2 regions of the Rhizobium sp. 0TCS1.26 genome follow, and region 2 is predicted to be linked to the other one. Evidence: predicted binding sites of a transcription regulator. Region 2 holds the regulator's gene; the other holds the start of a gene.
What was found. Region 2 encodes PhoB, which activates phosphate uptake and scavenging genes when phosphate is short. Its sites were predicted from a motif close to TGTCATNNANCTGTCAT; they were not measured.
Positions count from the first base shown of each region.

Region 1: AAIH46_RS01720 (UDP-2,3-diacylglucosamine diphosphatase) is a predicted target of PhoB. The motif match lies at 4,367-4,383, and genes of this name have one in related genera.

Region 1 covers NZ_JBCIYV010000001.1:349,567-355,553, reverse strand. The annotation lists gene AAIH46_RS01740 (TolB family protein) at 1-472, shown strand, start outside; gene bluB (5,6-dimethylbenzimidazole synthase) at 469-1,188, shown strand; gene AAIH46_RS01730 (hypothetical protein) at 1,201-1,896, opposite strand; gene AAIH46_RS01725 (NADP-dependent malic enzyme) at 2,011-4,341, opposite strand; gene AAIH46_RS01720 (UDP-2,3-diacylglucosamine diphosphatase) at 4,529-5,380, shown strand; gene AAIH46_RS01715 (MFS transporter) at 5,504-5,987, shown strand, end outside.
Region 2 covers NZ_JBCIYV010000002.1:942,807-948,793, forward strand. The annotation lists gene AAIH46_RS11760 (aspartate aminotransferase family protein) at 1-584, opposite strand, end outside; gene AAIH46_RS11765 (GcrA family cell cycle regulator) at 1,001-1,540, shown strand; gene phoB (phosphate regulon transcriptional regulator PhoB) at 1,691-2,374, opposite strand; gene phoU (phosphate signaling complex protein PhoU) at 2,403-3,113, opposite strand; gene pstB (phosphate ABC transporter ATP-binding protein PstB) at 3,162-3,977, opposite strand; gene pstA (phosphate ABC transporter permease PstA) at 3,991-5,307, opposite strand; gene pstC (phosphate ABC transporter permease subunit PstC) at 5,304-5,987, opposite strand, start outside.

The DNA of each region.
Region 1 (5,987 bases), on a different contig from region 2:
TGGCGGCCGCTTCACCTATTGCGGCATCCGCGACGATCTCTTCGACATCTATACGATCGCGACCGACGGCACGGACGAACGGCGCCTGACGCAGGGCGAGGGCCGCAATGACGGGCCGGATTATTCGCCCGACGGCCGATGGATCTACTTTAACTCCAGCCGCACCGGCCGCATGCAGATCTGGCGCGTGCCGGCAGATGGCGGGGCGGCCGAGCGGATCAGCCACAGCGACGACGGCGACTGGTTTCCGCATCCCTCGCCGGACGGCGGCAAGGTGATCTTCCTCGCCTATGACGGAGCCGTCTTCGATCACCCGCGCGACCTCGACGTGTCGATCCGGATGATGGATCCGGACGGCGGCAACGTCGAGACGCTGCTGTCGCTGTTCGGCGGCCAGGGAACGATGAACTCGCCGAACTGGGCACCGGACGGGTCAGCCTTCGCCTTCGTCCGCTACAGTCCTCAACGATGACCGGCGTAGAGCCCGGTGACGCTCCCGAACCCTGCGAAGATCCGCGGCCGGCGCCCGCCGGTGCCTTCGATGAGGCGGCGCGTGCGGCCGTCTACCACGCCATCCATTCGCGCCGCGACGTGCGCGACCAGTTCCGCGCCGAGCCTCTACCGGACGACCTGCTGCGGCGGCTGCTGGAGGCCGCGCATGCGGCACCCTCGGTCGGCTTCATGCAGCCGTGGAGTTTCATCGTCATCCGCGATGCGGGCGTGAAGGAGAAGGCCTGGCAGGCGTTCTCGCGTGCCAATGAAGAGGCGGCGGGTCTGTTCGCCGACGAGCAGCAGGCGCTCTACCGCAGCCTGAAGCTCGAGGGCATCCGCAAGGCGCCGGTATCGATCTGCATCACCTGCGATCCGGACCGCGCCGGCCCCGTGGTGTTGGGACGCACGCACAACCCGCGCATGGACGTCTATTCGACCGTCTGCGCGGTGCAGAACCTCTGGCTGGCAGCCCGCGCCGAAGGCGTGGGCGTCGGCTGGGTGAGCATCTTTCGCGACGAGGACGTGCGGCAGATCCTCGACATTCCGGAGCGGGTGGAGATCGTCGCCTGGCTCTGCGTCGGCTATGTCGACGCGCTCTACGAGGCGCCCGAGCTGGCGCTGAAAGGCTGGCGGCAGCGGCTCGATCTCGATGCGCTGATCTTCGAGGACGGATGGGGGAAGCCTGCCGGGCGCTAGCGGCGGCGCCGGCTATTCCTGCAGCTGACGCGGTGCCTGCTTCGGGCTTGCCAGATCGATATTCTGGTCGTCCGGGAAGAACTGCGGGCCGACTGTGCGGATCGGCTTTGTCGGATCGTAGTCGCGCTCCGGCATGATTGGCGAGGCATCCTGAACCGAAAGCTGAGACTGGGTGCCCAGCCGGGTGATCGAGCTGTCGCGATTGCTGCCGACGCTCGGCGCCACGGTTGCTTCCTCGGCCCCGAGCGAGGCCGGAATGGCGACCGGGTCCTGTTCTCCGCAACGAAGCTTGCGCATCTCTTCGCGCACCGCTGCCTCGTCACGGCCGAGCGACTGGACGACCTTCTGCGGCGCCTGCCGGCGGGCAAGGATCTGGCGGCGGTTATCTTCCATGGATGCGAGGTTGGCGGCGTAGTCGCTGCAGTCGCCTTCAGCCGGCGTCTCTCCGGCGCCGGACGATCCGCCGAGCCTGACGATGCTGCCATTGCCGCAGCCCATCTCCTGCATCTCCATGCGCAGCCTGCGGATCTCCCGGTTCTGCCGGTTGAGCGTCGTGGCATAGACATTGGCGCCGCTGGTGCTGCCGATGACCTGGGTGGTGCCGGCGATCTCCTGGCCAAGTTCCAGACAGCGGGAGGCAGTATCGGCGGCAAACGACGAGGCGGGGATCAGCAGAACGAGAGCGGGGAGGAGAAACGTGCGGGGCATCGGGGTTCCGTCATCTGGCATTGGCGGCCGGACGCCTAGCTCGCCGACCGTCGTGGTCTGCCAGTCTGGGGCGTCCGGGTTGACAATGTCATAAGCCCGCTGCTGTTCCGTCGCTCAGGCGCCGACGACGGAAAAATCTGCGTGCGAGGCTTCGACGACGGCAAGTGCCGCCATGTTGACGACGCCGCGCGAGGTAACCGAGGTCGACAGGATGTGGGCCGGCTGTGCTGCGCCGAGAAGGATCGGCCCGACATGCAGGGCGTCCATCATCGTGCGGGCAATGCCGAGCGAGATGTTGGCGGCATCGAGGTTCGGGAACACCAGCAGATTGGCCTCGCCGGACAGGCTGCTGTCGGGCATGGCCCGCTTGCGCAGGTGTTCCGAGAGCGCCGAGCCGGCCTGCATCTCGCCGTCGACTTCGAGTTCAGGCGCCCGCTGGCGCACCAGTTCGAGGGCCGCCCGCATCTTGGTGGCGCTTTCCGAATTGCGCGAGCCGAAGTTCGAATGGCAGATCAGCGCCGCCTTCGGTGTGATGCCGAAGCGTCGGATTTCCTGCGCCGCCAGCACCGTGATCTCGGCGATCTCGGCATGCGTCGGATTGTAGTTGACGAAGGTGTCGGTGAAGAAGACCGGACCCTTCTGGGTGATCAGCAGGCTGAGGCTGGAAAACGCGCAGACGCCGGAGCGCATGCCGATGATCTGGCGGACATCCTTCAGGTGACGATCGAAGCGGCCTTCGACGCCGCAGATCAGCGCGTCGGCATCGCCGCGCTTGACGGCGAGGGCGCCGATCACCGTGGAATTGGTGCGCACGATGGTGCGGGCGGCTTCCGGGTTGATGCCGGCGCGGCCGACCAGCGCCGAGTATTCATCGACGTAGTCGCGGTAGCGCGGATCGTCTTCCGGGTTGATGACGGCAAAATCGGTGTTCGGCCGGATGCGGATGCCGAACCGCTTGAGGCGGGCCTCGATGACCGACGGACGGCCGATGAGGATCGGGACGCCGGTCTTTTCCTCGAGCAGAACCTGGGCGGCGCGCAGCACGCGCTCGTCCTCGCCCTCGGCGAAGATGACGCGCTTCTTCTCGGCGATCTTGGCGCTGGTGAAGATCGGCTTCATGACGAAGCCGGAGCGCCAGACGAAGCGGCTCAGCTGGTCGAGGTACTGATCGAAGTCGGCAATCGGACGGGTGGCGACGCCGGTCTCGGCGGCGGCCCGGGCAACGGCCGGCGCGATGCGCAGGATGAGGCGCGGATCGAAGGGCGAGGGGATCAGGTAGTTGGGTCCGAAGATCGGCGTCTCGTCCGAATAGGCGCGGGCGGCGACGTCGGAGACCTCTTCGCGGGCAAGGCCTGCGATCGCCTTGACGGCGGCCATCTTCATCTCTTCGTTGATGGTCGTTGCGCCGCAATCGAGCGCACCGCGGAAGATGTAGGGGAAGCAGAGGACGTTGTTGACCTGGTTGGGGAAATCGGACCGGCCGGTGCAGATCATCGCATCCGGGCGGGCGGCGCGGGCAAGCTCCGGCATGATTTCCGGCGTCGGGTTGGCAAGCGCCATGATCAGCGGCTTCTCGGCCATCTGCACCAGCAGTTCCTGCTTCAGGACGCCCGCCGCCGACAGGCCGAGGAAGACGTCGGCGCCGCCGATCGATTCGGCCAGCACGCGCTTGTCGCTCTTCTGGGCGTAGATTTCCTTCCACGGATCCATCAGCACGTTGCGGCCCTCATAGACCAGGCCTTCGATGTCGTGGACCCAGATGTTTTCCCGGCGCGCGCCGAGGAGCACCAGAAGGTTGATGCAGGCAAGCGCTGCGGCGCCGGCGCCCGAGGTGACGATCTTGACGTCCTCGATCTTCTTGCCCGCAAGTTCCAGCCCGTTGAGGATGGCGGCGGCGACGATGATCGCGGTGCCGTGCTGGTCGTCGTGGAAGACCGGGATGTTCATGCGCTCGCGCAGCTGGCGCTCGACCTCGAAACATTCCGGCGCCTTGATGTCCTCAAGGTTGATGCCGCCGAAGGTCGGCTCGAGGGCGGCCACCGTCGACACCATGGCATCGACGCTCTCGGCGGCGATCTCGATGTCGAAGACGTCGATGGCAGCGAACTTCTTGAACAGGACGGCCTTGCCCTCCATCACCGGCTTTGAGGCGAGCGGGCCGATATTGCCGAGACCGAGAACGGCCGAACCGTTGGAAACGACGGCCACGAGATTGGCGCGCGCCGTGTATTCGGCCGCCATTTCCGGGTTGTCGCGAATGGCAAGACAGGGGGCTGCGACGCCCGGCGAATAGGCGAGCGCCAGGTCGCGCTGGTTGCCGAGCGGCTTGGTCGCCTGGATCTCCAGCTTGCCGGGTCGCGGATAGCGATGGAAGAACAGCGCCTGTTCCTCAAGGTCCGCGGTTGCGGTCTGCTTGTCCGAAAGAGCCTTAGCTTGCTCGTCCATCGCCGTATCCTTTCTGGTCGTCTTTTGTCACCGGTCTCTTACAGCAAACTTTCGGCCGGAACAGTAGCCAATTTTCGCCTCGCGCGCCCGGCGGTACCGCTGTCCGGCGCCAGACAGTCCTCGTCCGCGGAGCGGTCGATCCGGGCGGCTGTCATCTTCCTGATAAACGAGTCTGATCTTGAACGGCCTGAAGGGACTGCACGACGAAAGGGCGGGAACCGTGGTTCAGACAGTGGAAACCAGACATTTCAGGACTCTCTTCATTTCCGACATCCATCTGGGATCGAAGGCGGCGAAGACGGACTTCCTGCTCGACTTCCTGCGTCATCACGAGGCGCAGACGCTCGTGCTGGTCGGCGACATTGTCGACGGATGGCGACTGAAGCGCAGCTGGTACTGGCCGCAGGGCTGCAACGACGTCATCCAGAAGCTGCTGCGCAAGGCCCGCAAGGGAACCCGCATCATCTACGTTCCCGGCAATCACGACGAGTTCCTGCGGTCGTTCCCCGGCGTGCACTTCGGCGGCATCGAGGTGGCGGAACGGCTGATCCACGAAGCGGCCGACGGCAAGAAGTATCTCGTCCTGCACGGCGACGAATTCGACGTGGTGGTGCGCAACATCCGGCTTCTCGCCTATCTCGGCGACTGGGCCTATGACGCGGCGATCGTCATCAACGGCCTGCTGGCGATCGTCCGGCGGCGGCTCAACATGCCCTACTGGTCGTTCTCCGCCTGGGCCAAGCTGCAGGTGAAGCAGGCGGTCAACTTCATCGGCGAATTCCAGAAGGTGGTCGCCGAGGAAGCCCGCCGCAACCATGTCGACGGGGTGATCTGCGGCCACATCCACCATGCTGTCATGGAAGACATCGACGGCATCCGCTACATCAACACCGGCGACTGGGTGGAAAGCTGCACGGCGATCGCCGAGCACATGGATGGCCGATTCGAGCTGATCTCCTGGCAGCGGGCCGACGAGGGCGCCGAAGTGACGTCGCTGCCGGTCGCCGCCAAGGTCCTGGCGGACGCGCGGGCCGCCTGACGGGTCGAGTTCACCGGCGGGAGCAGAGGCGACAGGCGGGGCGGGTGCCGCAAAGCCTATAGGCAGGTGCGCGGCGCTGGTGTATGCGTCGCTGATCATTCGCCTTCTGATTTCGGAGCCTGCGTGGCCCAATCCAGCCTGCCGGTGCCGTCCCTGTTTGCCACGCGCTGCGCGCTCGCCTACGCGGCGGCGCTCGGCGTCAACGGCGTGCTCCTGCCGTTCTTCCCGGTCTGGCTGAAATCCCTGTCGCTCGATGATTTCCAGATCGGCATCATCCTCACCGTGCCCATCGTGCTGCGCGTACTGTCGGCGCCGATCGCCGGGATGCTGGCCGACCGGCTGCCGGAACGCGCCCGGGTGCTGGTATTTTCCGCCGCGCTGTCGCTCGTCTCGGCCCTGGCGCTGACACTGGCGGACGGCTTCTGGATGGTGCTGCTGGTGTTCAGCCTGCAGGGCGCGGCGTTTGCGCCGTTCACGCCGGTGCTCGAATCGATCACCGTCACCGGCGTGCGCCGCTGGGGCTACCGCTACGGCTCGATCCGCGTCTGGGGTTCGATCGGCTTCGTCGCCATGTCGCTGATCGCCGGGGAGGCGATGGCACGCTCAT
Region 2 (5,987 bases):
TTGGATGCCGTGCGGATACCGCCCTCGCCCTGGATCGGCTCGATCAGCAGTGCGCCGGTGTTCTCGGTGATTGCCGCCTTGAGGGCCTCGATATCGGCGAACGGCACCTGATCGAAACCGGGCGCCTTCGGGCCGAAGCCTTCGAGATACTTCTCCTGGCCGCCGGCAGCGATCGTCGCGATCGTCCGACCGTGGAAGGCGCCCTCGAAGGTGATGATGTGGAACTTGTCGGGATGGCCCTTGGAGTAGTGGTAGCGACGGGCGGTCTTGATGGCGCATTCCAGGGCTTCCGCGCCGGAATTGGTGAAGAACACCTTGTCGGCGAAGGTCGCCTCGACCAGCCGCTGTGCCAGCCGCTCCTGCTCGGGGATCTCGTAGAGATTGGAAAGGTGCCAGACCTTGTCGGCCTGCGCCTTCAGCGCCTCGACAAGATGCGGATTGGCGTGGCCGCAGGAGGTGACCGCGACGCCTGCGCCGAAATCGAGATAGCGCTCGCCCGTCTCCGTCACCAGCCACACCCCTTCACCACGCTCGAAGCGCAGAGGGGCCCGTGCAAACGTGTCGAAAAGCGCGGCTTCAGCCATGGCGACAGCACTCCTTGGGCATCATCATCTGTGCGGCGGCAACGTCCGCCGAAATCAAAAATGCCGCCCCAGCGGGCGGCGGCTGCACTATCCGCATTTCGCCGACGGCTGTCAACAAATCGCTCCAATTCCGGCGCATTGCCGGGCCATGGCGGTTACGGCGCCGGTTTCGGCCGCTGTGGCAAAAAAGACTCTGTCTGGCAGCAAGTTGGGGAAAACCCGGAAATCGATTCGCAGCGATTCGTACGACTCTTGTCAGCGAGTCCACCGCCCTCTAGGTTAAAGATCAATTACTAGACTGCATGCGGCGGAACTAGTCACCAAAAGTATAGATGTAGTATGCGCGACGAAATTGGTTTCGTCGTAACGGTGAGAGATTCTGTCTTGCTGATGTGTGCTCAAGGCGGAGAGACAGCATGAATTGGACAGACGAACGCGTCGAGAGATTGAAGCGGTTATGGGCCGAAGGGCTCAGCGCCAGCCAGATCGCTGCACAGCTTGGCGGCGTCAGCCGCAACGCGGTGATCGGCAAGGTGCATCGCCTCAACCTGCCGGGCCGCATCAAGGCCGGCGGCACTTCGGCTGCCGCCCGCACGCCCAAGCGCACTGCCCCGGCGCCACGCGCTCCGGCCTACACCGCTCGCCCGAACGTTGTACCGGCACGCACCATCGGCCGTCCGATGGGTGCAACCGCGGTGAAGGAAGATTTCGAGATCGAGGCGATCAACGCCACCCAGCTGATGACGACCAATGTCGTGGTTCCGATGGCGCGCCGCCTCGTCCTCACGGAGCTGACCGAACGCACCTGCAAGTGGCCGGTCGGCGATCCGCTGAAGGACGACTTCCACTTCTGCGGCGCTGAATCCTGCGATAACTCGCCTTACTGCAAGTACCACGCACGGCTTGCCTACCAGCCGGTCACCGAGCGCCGCAAGTCCGCGGCCGCACGGGCCTGATACGAGCACAGTCGATGCACTGGTGAAAACGGGCCTTGTGCCCGTTTTTTTGTGACCTGCATCCGGCCGGACCGGACGTTCGCCCGCGGCCCACGAAAAAGCCCGACCTCTCGGCCGGGCTTCGTCAGGACAGGGGATCGCCTCTAAACGTCAGGCTTCCATGGAATAGCCGGCGCCGCGCACGGTGCGAATTACGTCCTGCATGTTGGAAAAGTTCAGGGCCTTGCGCAGGCGACCGACATGCACGTCGACGGTGCGCTCATCGACATAGATGTCGTGCCCCCAGACGCCGTCGAGAAGCTGAGAGCGCGAGAAAACGCGGCCGGGCGACGCCATCAGGAATTCCAGCAGCCTGAACTCCGTCGGCCCCAGACGCACTTCGCGGGCCTTGCGGTGCACGCGGTGCGTATCGCGGTCGAGCTCGATATCGCCGCAGCGAAGCACGCTGGACAGGACTTCAGGACGCGCGCGGCGCAGCATCGCCTTGACGCGGGCCATCAGTTCCGGCGTCGAGAACGGCTTCACGACGTAATCGTCGGCACCGGTCGCCAAACCGCGGACACGTTCGCTTTCCTCGCCGCGGGCGGTGAGCATGAGAATCGGCAGACGCTCGGTCTCCGGACGCATACGCAGCCGTCGGCAGAGCTCGATGCCGGACACCCCCGGCAGCATCCAGTCGAGGATAAGCAGATCCGGCACGCGCTCCTGAAGACGGATCTCCGCCTCGTCGCCGCGCAGGATCGTCTCCACCTCGTAACCTTCAGCTTCCAGGTTGTAGCGAAGGAGAACGCTAAGCGCCTCCTCGTCCTCGACGACAGAAATCTTCGGCAGCATAATCAGGAACTCCTACAGGTCCGCGCAGCTATTCGGCCACAGCGCCGAGCATGTTGGAGCTGTCGTCCTTGGCCCGCTCGCCGACAGGCTGGGCGCCGGTCGCCATGTAGTAGATGGTCTCGGCAATGTTTGTCGCGTGGTCACCGATGCGCTCGATGTTCTTGGCGCAGAACAACAAATGCGTGCAGGTGGTGATGTTGCGCGGATCCTCCATCATGTAGGTGAGGAGCTCGCGGAACAGCGAGGTGTACATCGCGTCGATCTCTTCATCGCGCTGGCGTATCGCCTCGGCCTTCTGGGCAGACCGGTGCGAATAGACGTCCAGCACTTCCTTCAGCTGCACCAGCGCCAGGTCGGACAGATGCTCCAGGCCGCGGGCCAGCTTGCGCGGCACGCCGGTGCCCTGCACTGCGATCACCCGCTTGGCGGTGTTCTTGCCGAGATCGCCGACCCGTTCGAGATCGGCGGCGATGCGCAGCGTGCCGATGATCTCGCGCAGGTCCGCCGCCATCGGCTGGCGCTTGGCGATGGTGACGATCACCTTCTCCTGGATCTCACGCTCCGCATGATCGAGAATAACGTCGTCGGAGATGACCTTCTGCGCGAGAGCGCTGTCGGAATTGACGAGCGCCCGCACGGCGTCCGAGCACATCTGCTCGGCTAGGCCGCCCATCTCGGAGATGCGGCGATTGAGGTACTTCAGCTCTTCATCATAAGCCGACATGATATGGGATGGCATGTGTCTCTCCTCGGACGAATGGAACCAGTGGCAGGCGGCGCTGTCTGATCAGCCGAAACGGCCCATGATGTAGTCCTGCGTGCGCTGGTCATCCGGATTGGTGAACATCTTGTCGGTATCGTCTTCCTCGACGAGCTGGCCGAGGTGGAACATGGCGGTGCGCTGCGAAACGCGGGCTGCCTGCTGCATCGAGTGGGTGACGATGACGATCGTGTAGTTGGCGCGCAGCTCGTGAATGAGCTCCTCGACCTTGGCCGTCGCGATCGGATCAAGCGCCGAGCACGGCTCATCCATCAGGATGACTTCCGGCGAAACGGCGATGGCGCGGGCGATGCACAGACGCTGCTGCTGGCCGCCGGACAGGCCGGTGCCGGATTCCAGCAGGCGATCCTTCACCTCATTCCACAGGCCGGCGCGCTGCAGGCTTGCCTCGACGATCTGGTCCATGTCGGCGCGGTTCCTGGCGAGGCCATGGATGCGCGGACCGTAGGAGACGTTCTCGTAGATCGACTTGGGGAACGGGTTCGGCTTCTGGAACACCATGCCGACGCGGGCACGCAGTTCGACGACGTCGATCGAAGGGTCGTAGACGTCCTCGCCATCGAGCACGATGCGGCCGGTGACGCGGCACTGCTCAATGGTGTCGTTCATGCGGTTGAGGCATCGCAGAAAGGTCGACTTGCCGCAACCCGACGGTCCGATCAGCGCGGTCACGGTGTTTTCGCGGACGTTCAGGTTCACATCGAACAGCGCGCGCTTCTCGCCGTAGTAAACCGATACGTCCTTGCCCACCATCTTGTAGGAAACGTCATTCATTTTCTGATCCAGCGCCTTCTCAACTGCAGCTTCAGACATCATGTTCATTGTCCGTCTCCTTCTACCAACGCCGTTCGAAGCGACGACGCAACAGGATTGCGCCGACATTCATTACGATCAGGAACAGGAGCAGGATGATGATTGCTCCGGACGTGCGTTCCACGAAAGCGCGTTCCGCCTCGTTGGCCCACATGTAGATCTGCACCGGCAGCGCCGTCGACGGATCCATCGGCGTGGTCGGATAGTTGGCAACGAAGGCCACCATGCCGATGAGCAGCAGCGGCGCGGTTTCACCGAGCGCGTGTGCCAGGCCAATGATCGTGCCGGTGAGGATGCCCGGCATGGCGAGCGGCAGCACGTGGTGGAAGATCGTCTGCATCTTCGACGCGCCGAGGCCGAGCGCCGCAGCACGGATCGACGGCGGGACGGCCTTCAATGCGGCGCGGGTGGCGATGATGATCGTCGGCAGCGTCATCAGCGTCAGCACCAGGCCGCCGACCAGCGAGGCCGAGCGCGGCAGGCCCATGAAGTTGATGAAGACGGCAAGACCGAGCAGGCCGTAGACGATCGACGGCACGGCCGCCAGATTGTTGATGTTGACTTCGATCAGGTCCGTCAGACGGTTCTTCGGCGCGAACTCCTCCAGGTAGATGGAGGCCGCAACACCGATCGGCAGCGCCAGCACCAGGACGATCAGCATCATGTAGAACGAGCCGATCAGCGCAACGCCGACGCCGGCCGCCTCCGGGCGGCTCGACGCGCCGTTGAAGAAGATGCCGGAGTTGAAGTGCTTTGCCAGTGCACCCGCTTCGGCGAGCTTGTTCATCCAGCCGACCTGCTGGTCGGAGATCTTGCGGTTCTGCTCGGTCACTTCCAGGTTGATCTGGCCCTTGAAGGCCGAGTCGATGTCACCGGCGGCGAGCAGCGAGACGGTCTGGGTCGTGCCGATGATCTGCGGATTGGCGACGACCATGTCGCGCAGCTGGTTACGCACGCTGTTCGAGATCATCTGGTTGACGGCGCGAAGCTGGGCGGTGTCGCCCTCGCTGACGCCAAGCGCCTTGGCCACGGCGTTGCGCGCGACGATCGGATAGTTCGCCGTCATCAGCTTCTGCGGATCGGTGGCGCGCTGGTTGTCCTTGTCGATGATCTGCTCGGAGAACTCGACCGGCACGGTGATCATCGTCTGCTGGAAGGCGGTGTAGCCCTTGGAGACGACCGACCACAGAAGCAGCATCAGGAACAGGATGCCGAAAGACAGTGCGGCGATGCCATAGGCGCGGAAGCGGCGTTCGGCGGCGTAGCGGCGCTTGATGCCAATATCGCGGCGAGCAGGCTTGGCTAAGACGCCGGCGGGGGTGGAAACCACGTCGGTCATTCGTACTGCTCCCGGTATTTGCGCACGATGAAGAGCGCGTAGATGTTGAGGCAAAGCGTGATGGCAAACAGCGTGATGCCGAGTGCGAAGGCGACCAGCGTCTGCGGCGAGGTGAATTCAAGGTCGCCCGTCAACTGGCTGACGATCTTGACCGTCACCGTTGTCATCGGCTCGAACGGGTTGAGCTGCATGCGGGCGGCAACGCCGGCTGCCAGCACAACGATCATGGTTTCACCGATGGCGCGCGAGGCGGTCATCAGGAGCGCGCCGACGACGCCCGGCAGTGCTGCGGGCATGACGACCTTCTTGATCGTCTCCGACTTGGTGGCGCCGAGCCCGAGCGAACCGTCGCGAAGGGCGCGTGGCACGGCGGTGATGATGTCGTCCGACAGCGACGAGACGTAGGGGATCAGCATGATGCCCATGACGAAGCCGGCGGTGAGAACGCTCTGTGCCTGAATGAAGTTGGTATAATCGCCGGTCGCCAGACCGTTCAACTGCGAGGAGAGGTCGCGCAGGAACGGACCGACCGAGGTCAGCGCGAAGAAGCCGTAGACGATGGTCGGGATGCCGGCCAGGACTTCGAGCAGCGGCTTGGCGACAGCGCGAACCTTCGGCGACGCATATTCCGACATGTAGATCGCCGAGAACAGGCCGACAGGCACGGCGACGAGCATCGC